3 regions of the Lederbergia sp. B243.17 genome follow, and region 1 is predicted to be linked to each of the others. Evidence: riboswitches for the same ligand, from Rfam matches in the RefSeq annotation. Region 1 holds a riboswitch; each other region holds the start of a gene.
The links. Region 1 has a riboswitch for S-adenosylmethionine ahead of ssuE (NADPH-dependent FMN reductase). Riboswitches for the same ligand answer to the same signal wherever they lie in the genome.
Positions count from the first base shown of each region.

Region 2: linked by a shared signal. The riboswitch ahead of metK (methionine adenosyltransferase) and the one ahead of ssuE (NADPH-dependent FMN reductase) in region 1 are both predicted to bind S-adenosylmethionine.
Region 3: linked by a shared signal. The riboswitch ahead of AC0TWI_RS11045 (O-acetylhomoserine aminocarboxypropyltransferase/cysteine synthase family protein) and the one ahead of ssuE (NADPH-dependent FMN reductase) in region 1 are both predicted to bind S-adenosylmethionine.

Region 1 is NZ_JBWBKF010000089.1:25,710-31,817, forward strand. It holds gene gntK (gluconokinase) at 1-1,065, shown strand, start outside; gene AC0TWI_RS18755 (uracil-DNA glycosylase) at 1,086-1,730, opposite strand; gene AC0TWI_RS18760 (DUF6054 family protein) at 1,749-2,087, opposite strand; gene ybaK (Cys-tRNA(Pro) deacylase) at 2,200-2,682, opposite strand; gene ssuE (NADPH-dependent FMN reductase) at 2,879-3,436, opposite strand; SAM riboswitch class I at 3,536-3,645, opposite strand; gene AC0TWI_RS18775 (ketopantoate reductase family protein) at 3,726-4,643, opposite strand; gene AC0TWI_RS18780 (hypothetical protein) at 4,779-4,940, shown strand; gene AC0TWI_RS18785 (ROK family protein) at 4,992-5,897, opposite strand; gene AC0TWI_RS18790 (hypothetical protein) at 5,987-6,108, opposite strand, start outside.
Region 2 is NZ_JBWBKF010000062.1:1,194-7,301, reverse strand. It holds gene AC0TWI_RS11575 (malate synthase G) at 1-465, shown strand, start outside; gene AC0TWI_RS11570 (hypothetical protein) at 503-787, shown strand; gene aceA (isocitrate lyase) at 859-2,136, shown strand; gene AC0TWI_RS11560 (LCP family protein) at 2,175-3,119, opposite strand; gene AC0TWI_RS11555 (helix-turn-helix domain-containing protein) at 3,148-3,780, opposite strand; gene metK (methionine adenosyltransferase) at 3,890-5,089, opposite strand; SAM riboswitch class I at 5,223-5,343, opposite strand; gene pckA (phosphoenolpyruvate carboxykinase (ATP)) at 5,545-6,108, shown strand, end outside.
Region 3 is NZ_JBWBKF010000058.1:91,067-97,174, forward strand. It holds gene AC0TWI_RS11040 (S41 family peptidase) at 1-274, opposite strand, end outside; gene AC0TWI_RS11045 (O-acetylhomoserine aminocarboxypropyltransferase/cysteine synthase family protein) at 409-1,710, opposite strand; SAM riboswitch class I at 1,812-1,927, opposite strand; gene AC0TWI_RS11050 (redoxin family protein) at 2,005-2,607, opposite strand; gene AC0TWI_RS11055 (hypothetical protein) at 2,604-3,227, opposite strand; gene cls (cardiolipin synthase) at 3,255-4,709, opposite strand; gene AC0TWI_RS11065 (murein hydrolase activator EnvC family protein) at 4,880-6,108, opposite strand, start outside.

The DNA of each region.
Region 1 (6,108 bases):
TTTTTCGGTCGCTACCTAGTCGATTATTCGATTGCTTCGGCAACGGGAATGTTTCATCTTGAAGAGCTGGATTGGGATGCGGAGGCTCTGTCGGTTGCAGGGATTACGTCTCATCAGCTTTCGACGCCGGTGCCGACGACAGCTGTTTTTGGCGATATGGGCAAGGAGCTGGCAGAGCAAATCGGCATTAACCCTTCGACTCCTTTCGTCATCGGCGCCAGTGACGGTGTATTATCGAACCTTGGAGTAAATGCTGTCAAGAAAGGAGAAGTGGCGGTCACGATCGGGACGAGCGGAGCAATCCGGACAATCATCGATCAACCCCGGACAGATGAAAAAGGCAGGATCTTCTGCTATGCCTTAACAGAAAACCATTGGGTGATCGGCGGTCCGGTGAACAACGGCGGGATGGTTCTGCGCTGGATTCGCGATGAATTGGCTTCTTCTGAAGTCGAAACGGCCAAAAGACTTGGCATTGACCTTTACGAGGTTTTAACAAAGATCGCCGAGCGGGTCAAACCTGGCGCGGAAGGCCTGCTTTTCCATCCTTATCTTGCGGGAGAGCGTGCCCCATTGTGGAATCCGGATGTACGCGGCTCCTTTTTCGGGCTAACGCTGTCCCACAAGAAAGAACATATGATCAGAGCAGCACTTGAAGGCGTAATCTTCAATCTGTACACTGTCTTGCTCGCACTGGTTGAATGTATGGACGAACCGGTTACGAAAATCCAGGCAACCGGCGGCTTCGCTCGCTCGGCTCTTTGGCGGCAAATGATGGCTGACATCTTCAATCTGGAAGTGATCGTCCCGGAAAGCTTTGAAAGTTCCTGTCTCGGGGCATGTATACTGGGGCTCTATTCTACGGGAAAGATTGATTCACTTGAGGAAGCGGCTGCCAGCATGATTGGCACTACCCACCGGCACGAACCCGAACAACATACTGCGGAAGCGTACCAAAAACTGCTGCCCATCTTCCAAAGCCTCACCCGCAGCCTGACCGAATCCTATAGCCAAATCGCTGACTACCAGCGAGAGAGCCTTCAAAGAGGGAATTCAAGAGACTGACCACAGCAATCCGCCCTAGGTCAGTCTCCTCGCAGAATTTCGCCGATTTTTTGCCAATCTTGCTCAAGGGCCGGGCGGTGGGAGGGGCGGTAAAAAATGGAGGCGGGGTGGAACGTGGGAACGATGAGATGCCGTTCGCTTGTCCAAGAAAATGCAACGTCCGTCAGATCTTTCAAATATTGCACCGGCTTTTTAAGAAGCTGCCCGTGCAATTCCGTCACCTTCGCCTCCTTGCCAAGCAGGCGCTGAAGACCAACATTACCCAAAGTGACAATGAGTTTAGGCCTGACATGGGCCACTTCATAATCCAGAACAGGGGCATGGGCCAGGATCTCTTTTTGGGTTGGCGGACGATTGTATTTCCGTTCTACGATCGTGCCGTCTCTCTCTTTCTTGCTCCCCCATTTATATGGCCTGCTTCTGACCGCACTTGTAATATACACATCTTCCCTGGTAAGCCCGATTGACTCCAGCGACTTCATCAGTTCCTTACCTGCACGGCCGATAAAGGGAATGCCTTCAACGATTTCAAATTCCCCAGGCGCTTCGCCGATTAACATGATTTCCGGCCGTTCCGGACCGGATCCATAGACAAATCCCTCAACCGGAAAGCCCTTAATCCTCTCTTTTCCAAGTTCTGCAATCGATTCGGGTATTTGAAACATGTATCCACCTTCTTATCCTCAAATTACATAGGGCTCTAATGCTTGCTGCACGCTGTCGGCAAAGTTTTTCCCAGCTCCCCAATCAAAGCGGAAAAAGACACCTTCGGAACTGCCGGCGGCAACAACATGGACATTTGTCGTTCCATCAAAATTATCAATTGTCGCAGTGATGGAAGCACGGTTACTGGATCTCATATAATACTTTTCCAGGATCAGCACATGGATCTCATGCTCGCCTGTCTTGCGAGTATAGCTGTCCACCAGTGTCCCGCTTACATTCCGCTCCAAAATCTTCTGTTCGATAATATCTCGTGCCACTGACGGGGTAACGGTTACCTTAAAGTTGGTGATTGCCATCTTCCTCTCCCCTTTCTTTCCCTCTTTTACGGTTTAGCATGCAGAAAGTTTCAGCCCACGGTCTACACGAAAAAAGCGGCTCCTCCCCTGCTAGGGTAGTGCCGCTTTTACTCTATCCTTCTGTCGCAAACTCAGTAAACATTCCACCTGTTGCCCGTTGCAAATCTGCTGGAGCGATCTCCATCTGCAGCCCGCGTTTGCCTGCCGAGACGACCATTGTTTCCAGATTTTCAGCCTCTGCCTCAATAAAAACCGGGTATGCTTTGAGCATGCCGATCGGCGAGCAGCCGCCCCGGATATAGCCTGTCGTTTTCTCCAGATCCTTCATCGGCAACATTTCAACCTTTTTATTACCACTTCCCCTGGCCAGCGCTTTCAGATCAATCTCCTTCATTGAAGGCAGGCAGGCGACAATCACACCGGTCTTATCACCGACTGCAACAAGCGTTTTGAAAACCGGTAAACCCGCAGTCTCTGCTGCATTTTCTTCATCCTGCCGGTCCTCTTTCCACGGATACTCATGCACCTCATACTGGATATGTGCTGCATCCAAAATTCGCATCGCATTCGTTTTATGCAGTTTTTTCTTCTTCATGCCGATCCCTTCTTCATATGAATTTAGATTAGGATAGCATGAATGCCGATTTTGGGGAAAGAAGAAAGCTGCATACTTCACAAGATTCAAATCAATTTTATTGTCTGGCACCTTGTTAAATCCATTTATTCCGCCTTCGGAAACACATTTTTTATTTGTCAGTCGATCTCATAATTGATTAAAAACCGGCGCCTTCTCAAATCGTATAGTATTCCGGTATCTCACGATTCTGCTTTTCAATGATCTCCAAAAAATAGCCGAGCTGCTTCTTCGTCCGCTGTAATGTGTCCACATCGAGGATGGGAATCGGCCTTTCTTTATCGATGTCAATATCAGTCAGATAGACGCCCTTCAGATTCTGCCCTTTCAAGGTCGACAGCAATGGCTTCAACGAAAATTCCAATGCGAGAAGATGCGATTTGCTGCCGCCGGTCATGATTGGAAGAATCGGCTTTCCTTCCAAAATGTCCTGCGGAAGCAGATCGACCAGCGCTTTCAGCACACCGGAATACGCCGCTTTGTATACGGGGGAACCGACGATGACCCCTTTGGCGTTGCGGATCTTTTCAGCAATCTCCCCGATGACCGGACTGTCATAAGCCGCCTCGAATAATACTGATTGCGGCACATCCCGGACAGACAAATGGGTTACGCTGATCCCTCTTTCCTCCAACAGCTTACCTAGAAATTTCAGTACAAGCTCAGACCTTGATTGGTGTTGCGGGCTTCCCGATATGATGACGATTTCGCTCATTTGCTCTCATCCTTTCTTTTCCGATAAAATTTTTTCCAATAGAAAAAGCCTTCTCCCGTATGATGAGAGAAGGCTCGGCATGCTATATGCGGCATTCGTTTCTCATCTTTAGAATACAGATTGTATTCTTCTGAAATTAGCACCATACAAATAATTTGCTGGTTGCTGAGGTGTCATCGGGTCAGTCCCTCGGCCTCTCTTGATAAGAATCGCTATTCAATTGAAAAATGAACTTAGTATGAAGTATAGTCAGACAATACCGAAAAGTCAACTGCAACTTTTAAAACTTTTATAATCTGGCCTTCTCATATACTTTCAGATTAGCATAAATCAGCGCAAGCTTTGGTGTCCCGATTCCTTTCTCCGCAGCAGCTGCGAGAAGCGATCGATAAAAATGGTCTCCTTCGGTAGGAAGCCCCTTTTCCATATCCCGTTGCATGGAGGATTTCATTTCTTCTCCCATGCTGCTGATCTTGTCGAAAACAGCCGACTGCAGAGCATCCGTGATTGGTGCGTCCAATACTTTCATGACAGCAATCAGCTCTCCGATGACATCCTTAATGGCCGACTCTCCTTCAACTGTTGCACGGATCGGGCCGATCGGCGCCCTCATGAGCGAGGTAATGCCGGAAAATGTCGCGATGAACAGATATTTTTCCCACATATCCTTCAAGATTGTTTCACTGTAACGGAAATTCGCCTTCGTTCCTTCGAATGCAGCCCGCAGTTCCTTGATGCGGTCGGTCGACTCCCCGTTCCGTTCACCGAACACCAGGTCATGGGACGGGCTTTTTTGCAGAATCCTTCCTTCGTCATCGAGAGTCGTTTCGATAAAGCACATTCCGCCAATTACACGATCAGCACCAAATTCAGCAATCAGTTCGTCCATATGGGCTATGCCATTCAGCAGCGGGACGACCATCGTCTCCTTACCGACATATGGTCTGATATCATCGATGGCCGATTGAAGATGATACGCTTTAGTAGCAATCAATACCGCATCGAACGAATCCGCCTCGTCCCCGGTTGAAATCATTTTCGGCTGAAAAGTAAAGTCTCCGTTAATGCTTTTGATTACAAGCCCCTTTTGCTCGAGCGACTCGCGGCGTTTTTTTCGGACAAGAAATGTGACGTCCTCCCCTTTTTCCACAAGCCTTCCCCCAAAATAACCGCCGATTGCCCCGGCGCCCACGACTAGAATCCTCATCTGCTTTCCCCCTTCTATTCCATTTACTCTTGCACTCATTATAACGAATCGGATTGAACGGGGAAAATATCGGGTATTGTACGGAGTAAAATCTGCTAAAAGGCAAATAGTAAAAGGACGATTGGAGGGTTGGAAATGAAGGAAGATGAACGGTTGTACCGGACCGGCCAGGGTGTGCCGGCAGAAGGCACTTATATTTGCCAATCCGGAGAAAAAGCGACTTTCAAAGACGGCGAAGACTTTCCGGTCTGCCCGGTGAAAAATGAAGATACGTACTGGAAACACGATAACGAATAATCGAAAAAGCGGCCAGAACCGTTTCCCTGGGGAAAACGGGCTGGCCGCTTTTCATTCTGCTGATGCCCAGACAGACAATCCCGCGCCGACAACACCGTTATCCTGCTTTAGGCAGCTGATGCTCATCCTGTTGAGCAGATGCTGCTGTTCAGGCAATTGATAGTTTTTTAGACGATCTTTGATCATTTCGAGCAAAAAAGGGTTGTTTACGATGACGCTTCCACCGAATACAAGCTGGTGCGGGTCGAGCAGGGAGGAGATCGAGTACAGCCCTTGCGCAATGTTATCTGCGACTTCCCGAACCACCTCTATTGCCTGAAGGTCTCCCTCTTTAAACCTGCGGAACAATGCCTTCGCATCAATTGCTTCTCCGGTCCATTCACTCGCAGCCCGGCCAATTGCAGGTCCGGCCGCCACTTTTTCAAGAGGCTGATTTTCTCCTCCGGCCGCTTTGGACAGCACGGGCACAAGTCCAAGTTCACCGGCAAATCCTGCTCCCCTGAAAAACTCCCCTTTATGGATGATCGAGCAGGAAATGCCTGTGCTTATCGTCACATAAACAAAGGTCTCGTCATGCCCCGCCTTGGCATCCTTCCATTCTGCATATGCGGCCACATATACATCATTATCAATGACAACACGGCCGACCCCAGTATATTCACGCAGTTTTTCGGCCACTGGATAGCCCGCCCAAGGCAGGTTATTCTGAAAGACGGCGATGCCCGCTTGTCGGTCCACCTTTCCCGGCACACCTGCTCCGATGCCGTCGATATCCCGCCAAGAGAGGGAGGCCGCTTGCAGCGACTTTTCTGCTGCTTCGACAACCTTCTCGAACATTTTATTTTTATCTGAGGGATCACTCTCCACTTCAAAGCGATAAAGCAACTCCCCTTCTTCTGTTACGATCCCCGCAGCAATCTTTGTTCCGCCTATATCAATTCCAAGCGCTTTTTTCAAATGATTCTCTCCTTCTCCAAGGATTTTTTCCCGGTTATGTAATATGCGCCTTCCACTAAAGCTCTTACCGACAAGCTTTCAAAAGAAATTCAATACTTTTTCATATATTTCATTAATTCAATAAATAGTTCTGTTAATTCACCGGCGTCAAGCGAACCTTGAATATCGCCTATCCCGTTGCCTAGTTCAAAAATGGGGAAGCGGACAGGCA
Region 2 (6,108 bases), on a different contig from region 1:
CTGGATATTCCAATCGCCAAAAATCCCAATTGGTCCCCTGAGGAGATTCAGGAGGAGCTTGATAACAATGCTCAAGGAATCCTCGGTTATGTCGTACGCTGGATCGACCAAGGGATCGGCTGCTCGAAAGTACCGGATATCCACAATATCGGACTGATGGAAGACCGAGCTACCTTAAGGATTTCCTCACAGCATATCGCCAACTGGCTCCACCATCGAATCTGCACAGAAGACCAAGTACTGGACACCATGAAACGAATGGCGAAAGTCGTGGATGAGCAGAATGCCGGCGACCCGCTTTACACACCAATGGCACCTGAATATGATCGTTCAATCGCCTTCCAGGCAGCATGTGAGCTAGTTTTTAACGGAAGACAACAGCCGAATGGCTATACGGAACCGATTTTGCATAGGAAGCGGAAGGAGTATAAACAATCCCAACTGGCAAGTATTCCGCTGCGCTGACGGACGATCCTTTTTATTATATTTGGAGGTGGAAAAAATGGATGAGAGACAAATGTCAGGAAGAGAGCTTGTGGAGGAATGGGTGATTGAAAAGCTTGTAACCGGCAGAACGATCGACGAGATGGACGGTACAGCCTTCATTTATGGAAATGAAATTTTGACGTTGAAGAAAAATGAGGATGGGGCTCTCGACTGCAAGCCGCAAAAAGTGCCGGGTCTCGTCGTTCTGCCAAAACGGGAAGAGGATAATATATGCAGCGCCTGTGGTTCGGATCACCCCAGCTACAAAGCCGTACTGGAATGCTGTGCCGATGTGGAATGATTTACGTCTACTCTGTTATATAACATTAATGAATTAAAAATTATAGTTATAAAACAAAAGGAGAGATCGACATGCCAACTATTGAACAACAAATTCAACAAATCGAGGAATCTTGGAAAGCAGACCGCTGGAAAGGAATTAAGCGAACCTATTCTGCTGCAGAAGTGGTGAAACTGCGGGGATCCGTCGTAATTGAACATACACTGGCAAGAATGGGCGCTGAAAGACTGTGGAAATTGATTAACAACGAAGCGTATGTTCACGCACTTGGCGCGCTGACAGGCAATCAGGCAATGCAACAGGTAAAGGCAGGTCTGAAGGCGATCTATTTAAGCGGCTGGCAGGTTGCCGCAGATGCGAATGTCTCAGGACACATGTATCCGGACCAGAGCCTTTATCCGGTGAACAGCGTTCCACAGGTCGTCAAGCGCATCAACCAGACATTCCAGCGAGCAGATCAAATTCAGCAGGCCGAAGGGAAAGACGACATCTACTGGTTTGCCCCCATTGTCGCCGACATGGAAGCCGGCTTCGGAGGCCCATTGAACGTCTTTGAGCTTATGAAGGCCATGATCGAAGCAGGAGCCGGCGGTGTCCATCTGGAGGACCAGCTTGCTTCTGAGAAAAAATGCGGCCACTTGGGCGGGAAGGTGCTGCAGCCAACCCAAACAGCCATCAGGCATTTGATAGCGGCCCGCCTTGCCGCCGATGTACTGGATGTGCCAACGGTTATTATTGCGCGAACGGATGCGAATGCGGCGAACCTCATTACAAGCGACGCCGACCCTTATGACCATAGATTCCTGACTGGGGAAAGAAGTCCGGAAGGCTTCTATTATACAAATTCCGGTCTCGATCAGGCGATCGCCCGCGGCCTTGCGTATGCCCCATATGCCGATATGATTTGGTGCGAAACATCCGAACCTGACATTGAAGAAGCAAGGCAGTTCGCCGAGGCTATCCATAAAGAGTTCCCAGGGAAACTGCTCGCGTACAACTGCTCCCCTTCGTTCAACTGGAAAAGCAAGCTATCGGACGAAGAGATCGCCGTCTTCCAGCAAGAGCTTGGCAAGATGGGCTACAAATTTCAATTCGTCACCCTCGCTGGCTTCCACGCGCTCAACCACAGCATGTTCGAGCTTGCGCAAGGATATAAGGAAACCGGCATGACCGCATACTCGAAGCTCCAGCAAGCAGAGTTCGGTTCGGAGAAGGATGGATTCACCGCTACCCGCCATCAACGCGAAGTTGGCACTGGTTATTTCGACGCTGTCTCTCTTGTCGTTTCAGGAGGCACCTCCTCTACTACTGCTTTGGCCGGATCAACGGAGGCCGAACAATTTGCCTGACAAAAAATGAAGCCTGCCGATCGGCAGGCTTCATTTTTTTAATCCCCCGATGAGAAGAACTCCTTCAACGCTCTCTTGTTCGTCTCCTCATCCATCCGCAGTACATCCCCGGCACTTGTCCTGTCAGGCTGATACGAATTTTCAACCGGTATTCTCAGTGTTTCCACTTGCTTGTTTCTGCTTGTAAAGGCTGCTTTACCGAGAGAAAGCATGGTTGTCTTGCTGATATTCGTCTCAATATAAGGATCCGCCAAGCCGAGGATTTTTGGCAGCTGGACGAGACTGTTCACACTGATCGCCTCATCCTTCAGCTTTGCCATTACTTCTTGCTGCCTCTCCACCCGCCCAAAATCGCTCTGGCGGTCATGGCGGAACCGAACATAACCAAGAAGCTGGTCGCCATGAAGCCTTTGCCGTCCTGGCTGCAGAGTTGTATCAATCCCATATGACATTTCATAAGGGATATCTACCTCGATTCCATCGGGAGCAATGATATCGACAATTCTGCGGAAGCCTTCAAAATCGATAATCGCGTAATATTGGATATCGATGTCAAAGTTTTGCTTAAGGGTTTTCCGGACAAGCTCAGGCCCGCCGAATGCAAAAGCCGCATTCATTTTTTGCATGCCATGATCAGGAATATCCACATACGTATCCCTCATGATCGAAGCAAGCTTTATGCTATTTGATGATTGATCATAATGGGCAATCATCAGTGTATCAGAATTGCCTCGATCCCCTCCCCTTGTATCACTGCCGAGCAACAAAATATTAATGTCACCGATCTGTGACTCGGTCCCCTGAAACGACGACTCGAATGTTTTTCCGTCTTCCTTATACGGTCCATCCCCTGCAGCGGATAGCCCGTTATTATACTGGACTACAATATACGTACCTACTGCCAAAACCACTATTAGCAAAAACAGCGCAAGTGTTACCAGCCTCTTCCGCCTTCGTGCCTTTTTCTTTTTTGTTGCACGCATGATTTGCCAAACCACCTAACGTCAATTTTTAGCCTTTCATGGATTGCATCGCGATTTGAACCGCAATAGCATCATCGATATAACCGATCGGAAAAATAAAGTCGGGAATGACATCGGCTGGAATAATGAAGTATAGAAGTGCGCTGCCGATGACCGCCAGATCAAAAGGAGTGCCATTCCGGCGTTGAAATGTACGATACCAATCTTTGAGGCGGCTGATGAAAGGGCCCGTACTGCCGATCTTGTTTAGTTTCCCCTCGAATTCTTCATCAATCCTTCGTTTTCCTTCCGCTGTACGTGCAAGCCCCCTGAACTCTTCCAGCTCTCTGCTTACCAGTTCAATCGAAAATTCCTCTTTCAAAACATCGGATGATTCCAAATCATAATGGATCGACTCGATCGATTTTTGAATATCAGTTGCCTCGGTGCCCCGCACGCTGGTCCCGTGTCCGGCCGCATTGAGCATTTCAGACATCGGAACTCCAAGACATCCTGAAAACGCCTGCAGGTGCTGCAAATTCGCCTGCCTTTTTCCGTTGATGATCCGGGAAATCGTAGCCGCGTCTATCCCAGCCGTTTCACTGAATTTCCTCAATGAAAGCCCATGTTCTTGCAGCTGTTTCTTCAAAAAAGACCCAAGTGTGTGATCTTCCCTCTCCATGCAGTATCCTATCCTTTCTTTACTGCCCATAAGATAAATCAATGTTGACATTTTGTCAACATTGTCTGTAAAAAAAGAACCTGCAGAAAAACTGCAGGTCCCTTTCACTTTATTTAGATACACTCTGACGAATTGCTTCTGCCTTATCTGTTCTTTCCCAAGGTAAATCAAGATCTGTACGGCCAAAATGTCCGTATGCCGCGGTCTGCTTGTAGATCGGGCGACGTAGATCGAGCATCCGGATGATGCCGGCCGGACGAAGGTCAAAGTTCCCCCGGATTGCTTCAACGAGTGCCTCTTCCGATACAGTACCAGTGCCAAATGTGTCAACTGCAATCGATACAGGCTGGGCAACACCGATCGCGTAAGCCAATTGAACTTCACATTTCTCCGCAAGACCTGCAGCAACAATATTCTTTGCCACATATCGTGCAGCGTAGGCAGCTGAACGGTCAACTTTTGTCGGATCTTTTCCGGAGAACGCGCCCCCGCCATGGCGTGCATAGCCGCCATACGTATCGACAATGATCTTTCTTCCTGTCAGGCCGGCATCACCCTGCGGTCCGCCGATAACGAAGCGCCCTGTCGGATTAATAAAATATTTTGTCTCGTCATCAATTAATTCAGCAGGAACAACTGGGTTGATCACATGCTCTTTCAGGTTGCGCTGAATCTGCTCAAGGCTGATTTCCTGATGATGCTGGGTTGAGATGACGATCGTGTCGATTCTTACTGGCTTGTCATTCTCATCATATTCCACCGTCACCTGCGTCTTTCCGTCCGGGCGCAGATAAGGAAGGATTTCCTCTTTGCGTACTTCTGCCAAACGACGCGAAAGTTTATGTGCAAGCGAGATCGGAAGCGGCATCAGTTCCTTTGTTTCATTGCAGGCAAAACCGAACATCAGCCCTTGGTCCCCGGCACCTATCGCCTCGATTTCTTCATCTGACATGCTTCCTTCTCTTGCTTCCAATGCCTTGTCCACACCTGCGGCAATATCGGCGGATTGCTCATCAATGCTCGTCAATACTGCACAGGTTTCAGCATCAAAGCCATATTTGGCGCGAGTATAGCCGATCCCTTTAATCGTATCCCGAACAATCCTCGGAATATCGACATAAGTGCTTGTCGAGATCTCCCCGGCCACGAGAACGAGCCCTGTCGTTACAGAAGTTTCGCAAGCGACGCGGGCGTTCGGGTCCTTATCCAAAATCGCATCCAGAATCGAATCGGATATTTGATCACATATTTTATCGGGATGTCCTTCTGTAACGGATTCCGAAGTAAACAAACGGCGATTCTTTGTCATCGAAATTCCTCCTTCTCTTAGTCAATTATGACCAATTAACTTAACGGTACTCGTTCCTTCATGATCCGGCAGAAAAAGCTGCAAAAAAACCTTTCCCTATAGAGGAAAGGTTTGCGTTTCTCCGAGCCTTTCACTCTTATCGTCCGAGGCCAAAACCTCGCAACAGGTTAAGCACCTTTCCAACAGGGAAATTCCCTGTAAGCAGGTTGCCGGGTTTCACAGGGCCTGTCCCCTCCGCCATCTCAGGATAAGAGTATCCGTTCAAATTCCAATCATAACGCAAGTATAAAGGCAATGTCAACGTTTGTTCTTTACCACATCCGGACAGCTGAACAATCCTTAAAAACAGCGGTTTTCCGGAGATCTTTTTTGTGCATTAGTATAGACTAATAGATCAAATGTGTTATACTAATTACAAATCAACCATAAAAATTGAAAAGGCAGGTTATACATGTATGAATTCTCTAAAGCGAAAGATTGATTTGGAGCAGTTGCTGAGCGGGAACAATGTCTTAGTTCAGCCCAGCGTTCCCGAATTGGTAGAGAAAATACTAGAACGCCGGGAAGGCTCCCTCACTTCCACCGGGGCCATTCGCGTCGAGACCGGAAAGTATACCGGCCGTTCGCCTGAGGATAAATTTATTGTAAATGAAACCGCTGTCAGTGGCAAAATAAATTGGGGATCTGTGAATCAGCCGATCTCCCCCGAGGCATTCGACAACTTATATACAAAGGTTCTTGATTATTTGAAAGGAACAGATGAACTGTTTTTGTTCAACGGCTTCGCAGGTGCAGATGAAAAATACCGAATGCCGATCAGGGTAATCAACGAGCTGGCCTGGCATAATTTATTCGTCCACCAGCTCTTTATCCGTCCAACAGCGCAAGAGTTGGAAGAGCATGAAGCAGATTTCACTGTCATTTGCGCCCCCCACTTCCGGGCAGACCCTGAAGTGGATGGAACAAATTCTGAGACCTTCATCATCGTCTCCTATGAAAAGAGAATTATCTTGATTGGG
Region 3 (6,108 bases), on a different contig from region 1:
TATAGACCGAATAAGGATCCTTCAGCGTGCTGATCATCCCTTGGATTGCCCCGTGAATAAGCTGTCCATTCTCCGTCTTCTCCACGTATGAAGAACGGATCAAGTGATAGGCCTGCGCAACTTTGTCAAACCCTTCAATTTCTTCAGTCTCCAATGTTCTCTCAGGCGCAGCTTTCTCTTCCATTGGCAAAATCCATTCAACCGCCGAATATGTTCCTAGCACCCCGAGCAAAAAGGCGCCTGCCATCCAGAGTGCTACCCATTTCTTTTTCATCCTTTCCCTCCCTCGCCTTCATGAAGGCCTGTCTCTTTCTATCTCTCATCATATGAAAAAGATCGGGGAGATATTCAAGATTAGAAAACAGGAAGACCCGTGCTGCCTGATCGCAACACGGGTCTTCACTTCTTTTATCGGACGCTTTCTGGAGACTTGACGGCTTTCGCGATTGCCTGTTCCAAGTCCTCTTTAATGTCTTCGATTGCCTCCAATCCGACTGCCAGGCGGATCAATTCTTCCGTAACACCGGTCGATTTCAATTCCTCTCCGCTCAACTGCTGATGCGTCGTAGATGCTGGATGTATAATCAATGATTTAGAATCCCCGACATTCGCAACATGGGACCATAATTTCACGTTGTCGATTACGTTCCGTCCGGCTTCACGGCCGCCCTTTATGCCAAAGTTGACGATTGCGCCTGCCCCATCTTTAAAATATTTTTGGGCAAGTTCACGGGAAGGGTGGTTTTCCAAAGTAGGATACGATACCCACTCTACCGATTCATGGTTTTGCAAAAACTCAGCAATCGCTTTGGCGTTCTCAATATGTCTAGGAATCCGCAGATGCAGAGACTCCAAGCCTTGCAGGAAAATGAAAGCATTATCCGGGCTCAGGCACGGTCCGAAATCCCTCAACAGCTGAACACGCAGCTTCGTTGCAAATGCTGCATCCGGAACATCGATGCCGAAGCGAATGCCGTGATACGTATGGTCAGGCTCCGTGAAGCCCGGGAATTTCTCGTTGTTCCAGTCGAATTTGCCGCTGTCTACGGCAATACCGCCAATCGCCGTACCGTGCCCGCCGATCCATTTCGTCGCAGAATGGACAACTACGTCGGCTCCCCATTCAATCGGCCTGCTCAAATAAGGAGTGGCAAATGTGCTATCGACAATTAGTGGAATCCCATTTTCGTGCGCAATATCGGCGACTTTTTCGATATCTAAAATATGAAGGCTCGGATTGCCGATCACTTCGCCGAAAAGAGCCTTTGTCTTTGGTGTGATTGCCTTTCTGAAGTTCTCAGGGTCTTTCGGATCAACGAATTTCACGTTGATTCCGTATTTCGGCAAGGAGATCGCAAATAAATTATACGTTCCGCCGTAAAGGTCTGTCGCCGCCACAATTTCATCACCAGCATTCGCAATGTTCAGAATGGAGAAAGCAATAGCAGCCATTCCGGAAGACAGGGCGACCGCGGCAGTACCGCCTTCCAGCTCGGCTACGCGTTTTTCAAATACATCGACTGTCGGATTCATGATCCTTGAGTAAATGTTTCCTGATTCTTCGAGACCGAACAGTTTTTGTGCATGCTCCGTGCTGTCAAAAAGATAGGAAGTTGTCCGATAGACCGGCACGGCCCTTGCTTTCGTTTGATCTGGCTCCTGAGCTCCGTGCAATAAAATAGTTTCTGGGCGATATTGTTTTTCTGACATGTTTCATACCTCCAAATATTTTAATTTTTTTATCCATCGAACATCTTAGCACGCAGAAAAGCCCTCTTCCGGATAAGAAGAGGGCTTACAGTCAGTTCCTCCCCTTATCTTCCAGACCGCCATTCGGGTCTGTAGGAATTAGCACCTTTTCAGACGTAATCGTCTGAAGGTTGCCGGGCATCGCAGGGCCTAGTCCCTCCGCCGCTCTTGATAAGAGTATTGCTTCGATATTCATTTGCTTTAGTATATCATCCTATTTTTATAAGTCAATAATATTTTTGTATATTTCAAATATTAATTGATTTCTTTCATGAAGTCTCGAATCATATTTTGATCCATCGGGCCGACATGACGTTTTTGGATGACTCCGTTGCGATCCAGTATGAAGCTTGTTGGAATCGTGTAGACTTGATACGCCTTGCCGTATTTTCCGTCTCTATCAAGAGGGACTGGGAAGGTGAGGCCATACTCTTTAATGAAATTGGCTACCTTTTTTTCAGGATTGGTTCCCCTCTCATCGTTCGTCAAATTCACAGCGAGGATTTCAACGCCATCCTTCTCCGCATGTTTTTTGTAGTACTCTTCCATATACGGCATTTCCGCTTTGCAAGGAGGACACCACGTCGCCCAGAAGTTAAGAATCACCTTTTTCCCTTTCAGTTCCGAAAGTGTAACCGTCTCCCCGGAAAGAGTCTCAAGCGTGAAATCCGGCGGAACATTTCCAGGCGAAAGCCCCTCATCATAGATGGCTTCCCCCTCTTCCGGCTCTGCCTGCTCTAAAAACTCCTGCTGAGCCTGTTCATCCTCCTTTTTTGCCTGCACATCTTTCACCAAATTTACAATTGCAATGCTGACAAGCAGCAAAATCAACGCAGCACCAAAAATCTGCTTTTTCACCCGGCTGCACTTCCTTTCTCCAAAGTAACTGCAAGCACTAAAGCAATTCCGATATAAATTGCGGTTAATGGGCTGAAAAACTCGCCAATAATGGACTGAATCAGGACTTGGACTCCTGTAAAAAGAACGAGATACTGCAATGCCCCTCCTGGCTTTTTTTCGAATGCGGCCAAGCAAAAAAAGACGGCGTTCACCAGTAAAAATACTACGGACAGCAAGATGGCCTGTCCCTCAAAAAGACGAAGAACAAATATAGATACAGCAATCGTAAGAAACCAGGCTGGGACAAGTGAGGCACGTCCGGGTTTTGAAATACGGGCAGCACCCCAAAACACAAAGTAAATTGCCGCGGCAGCAGCACCAAGCAAAACACCTTTAGTACCTCCATTGAAATACAGGATGCCAATCGGATTATGGACTGTCAGCTTAAACGAAAAGAGGATGACGCTCAGCTTCCAAGTGAGAATAAAAGCGAAGACCGCATTTCCATAGACATCAGCCTCCACCTTCTTTTTCCACAAAAGGAGGAAAACATACGCAAAGATGAACCCCGCAAGCGCAGCCGGCCACGATGCAGGAATCGACAGTTTTCCAAGCGAGAACCAAGTCATGACAATCAAAACCTTTCTTCCCGTAAAAGGACCGTATTACAGAATCGGGGACAGCAGCCTGGATACCGACTCTTTGAACCGGATATAAAGAGAGCGATGTAAATACTCTTCCTCTGTCAATTCGCGAGATAGGTCCATATCTTTCCGAAAAATTTCAACAAGTTTCCTGACAAGAATATGATCATACAAAAATGCTGTTACTTCAAAATTAAGACGAAAACTTCTTACATCAATGTTGGCTGTCCCCACGCTCGCAACCTTTCCGTCTGCAATCAGTGACTTTGCATGGATAAAACCATTTTCATAAATATAGACCTTTGCTCCAGTTTTCAATAATTCCCCAACATTCGAATACGTTGCCCAATAGACGAAGGCATGATCCGGCTTATTGGGGATCATCAGCCTGACATCCACTCCGGAAAGAGCGGCGATTTTCAACGCATCTAGAACACTCGCATCGGGAATGAAATAAGGAGTCTGAATGTAAATGTACTTTTTAGCAGAGTTGATCAGTTTCAAGTAACCGTATTTAATCTGCTCCCATTCAGAGTCCGGCCCGCTCGAGACGATTTGGACGTCTGTATCCCCCACCGATTCAACTGCCGGAAAAAGCCGATCGGCGTAATTGATTTTGTTGGAGGATGCCTGGTTCCAATCTAGAATGAAGCGTGTCTGCATCGCATAAACGGCTTTGCCTCTGATCCGGAGATGGGTATCCCGCCAATAGCCGAACTTTTTGTTCAGCCCAAGGTACTCATCCCCGATATTGAATCCGCCAATATAACCAACCTTCCCATCCAGAATCGCCAATTTTCGGTGATTCCGATAATTCACCTGAAGATTCAACATTGGAATGACCGCGGGAAAGAATGCACTGACTTGGCCGCCAGCTTCGAGCAGCGGCTTGAAAAATCGTTTTGGCAGCCTTCTTGATCCCATCGCATCATACAAAAGACGGACTTCCACTCCCTGCTCCGCTTTGCTGGTAAGGGCTGCCACCAATTCATTCCCAAGTTCATCATCGCGGATGATGTAATATACAAGATGTATATGGTCCTCGGCCTTCAAAATGTCTGTTAATAAGGCGCGGAATTTGTCATAGCCATCTGTGTATATGTCAACGTCGTTATCCTGTGTCAATACCGAACGGTCGTTGACGAGGAGCATGTAAATCAGGTCCTTATATTGGACCGTGCGCGTATCGTGGAAGGGGAACTCCCCTTTCTTCAAAAGCTCGATCTGATACTTTGTGATCTCCATGATCCCGATTTTGTTTTTATCCTTCCATTCGAAAATTTTCTTTCTGCTTAAATTCTGTCCGAAAATCAAATAAAGGATAAAGCCGGCAATAGGAATAAAAAACAAAACGAGCAGCCAAGCCCATGTGGCTCCTGCATCGCGCCTTTCCAGGAATACAACGAATCCCGCCAATACAATATTTAATATAAGGACGATACTGATTAAAACTGCCGAGATTGCAGTCACTGACATAGCCTGTACCTCAACCCTTCATCGATTTGGCTTCTTTTCTGGGTTGCACACTCCCTATGGGACAATATGCACCTCCGTTGAAAATCATGCCCTGCTTACACTATCTTACCATATTCAAGAAGTGCAGCCATAAAGAAAAACCGCATCGCGTACGATGCGGTTTGTTCTAGTTAGATTCCGAGATACGGTCTTGGGTCTACTGCGTTTGATTTTGCGCTGTTCCAAGAACCAAGATGCAGTTCAAAGTGCAAGTGCTGACCATACGAATGGCCGGTGTTGCCCATATACCCAAGCAATTGTCCTTTAGAGACGGTCGTGCCGGCTGCTACGCTTCTGCTTCTCATATGTGCATAAACCGTTGTATAGGTCTGGCCATTGAGATGATGGACAACGAACACGACATTTCCGTAGCTTGATGATAAGTACGAGCTGCTGACGACACCGTCTGCTGCTGCAACGATCGGAACAGTTCCGCCCGCGGCGATATCAATTCCGAAGTGATTGCCAAGGCTTCTTCCGCCAAATCCGCTTGATACATATCCGACTGCCGGGCGCATGAATAGGCCAGATGAAGCAGGTGGTGTACCGGCATAATCGGAACCGGAGCTGATCGAGCTGCCGCTGTTGCTTGAAGAGCTCTGCTTTTTCTTCTCAGCTTCTCGGCGTGCTTTTTCTTCGCGTGCCTTTCTTGCTGCTTCATCGGTAATTCTTTTCTGTTCCATTTTAATCGCCTTTTCAACAGCTGCAGATTGCGCCTTCAGCACTTCTGCTTCTTCTTCAAGATCCATTTTCTCATCTTCAAGATGCTTTTTCTGTTCAGCTAATTCTTTTGCGATCGCCTGTTTCTTCTCATTTTGCTTCTTCAGGTCTGCTTTCAGCGTATTCAATTCGCTCAACATTCCATTCAGGCTTGCCAGCTTTTTCTCCACCTCTGCCTGATTGGACTCGAGCTTCTCTTTATCCGCCTTCTGCTCATCCATGATTTGCTTGTCCGCATTGACGAGCGTCGTTACCGCAGACACTCTGTCAACAAAGTCGCCAAAGCTTTCAGCGCCGAGAAGGACGTCAAGATAATTGACAGAACCACCATTCTCTTGAATGTTTCTCGCTCTCTCCTTCAAAAGCTCGTTCCGTTTTTCAATCCGGACACGCAAATCTTCTATCTCTGCTTTCAATCTTTCAATCTCAGCTTTTGTATCTGCAATCTGTTTTTGCTTCTCTGCAATTTTTCCGTCAGTATCGGCGATTTGCAGTTCGATCTTTTTCATTTCTTCTTCAAGCTGTGTCTGCCTGTCGGCTATATCATTAATTTGGCCGCTTTTTTGGCCAATCGAATCATTTACAGTGGAATGTTTATATTGGATATTCGATTTCTGTTTCTGTAACTCACTCAACGTGG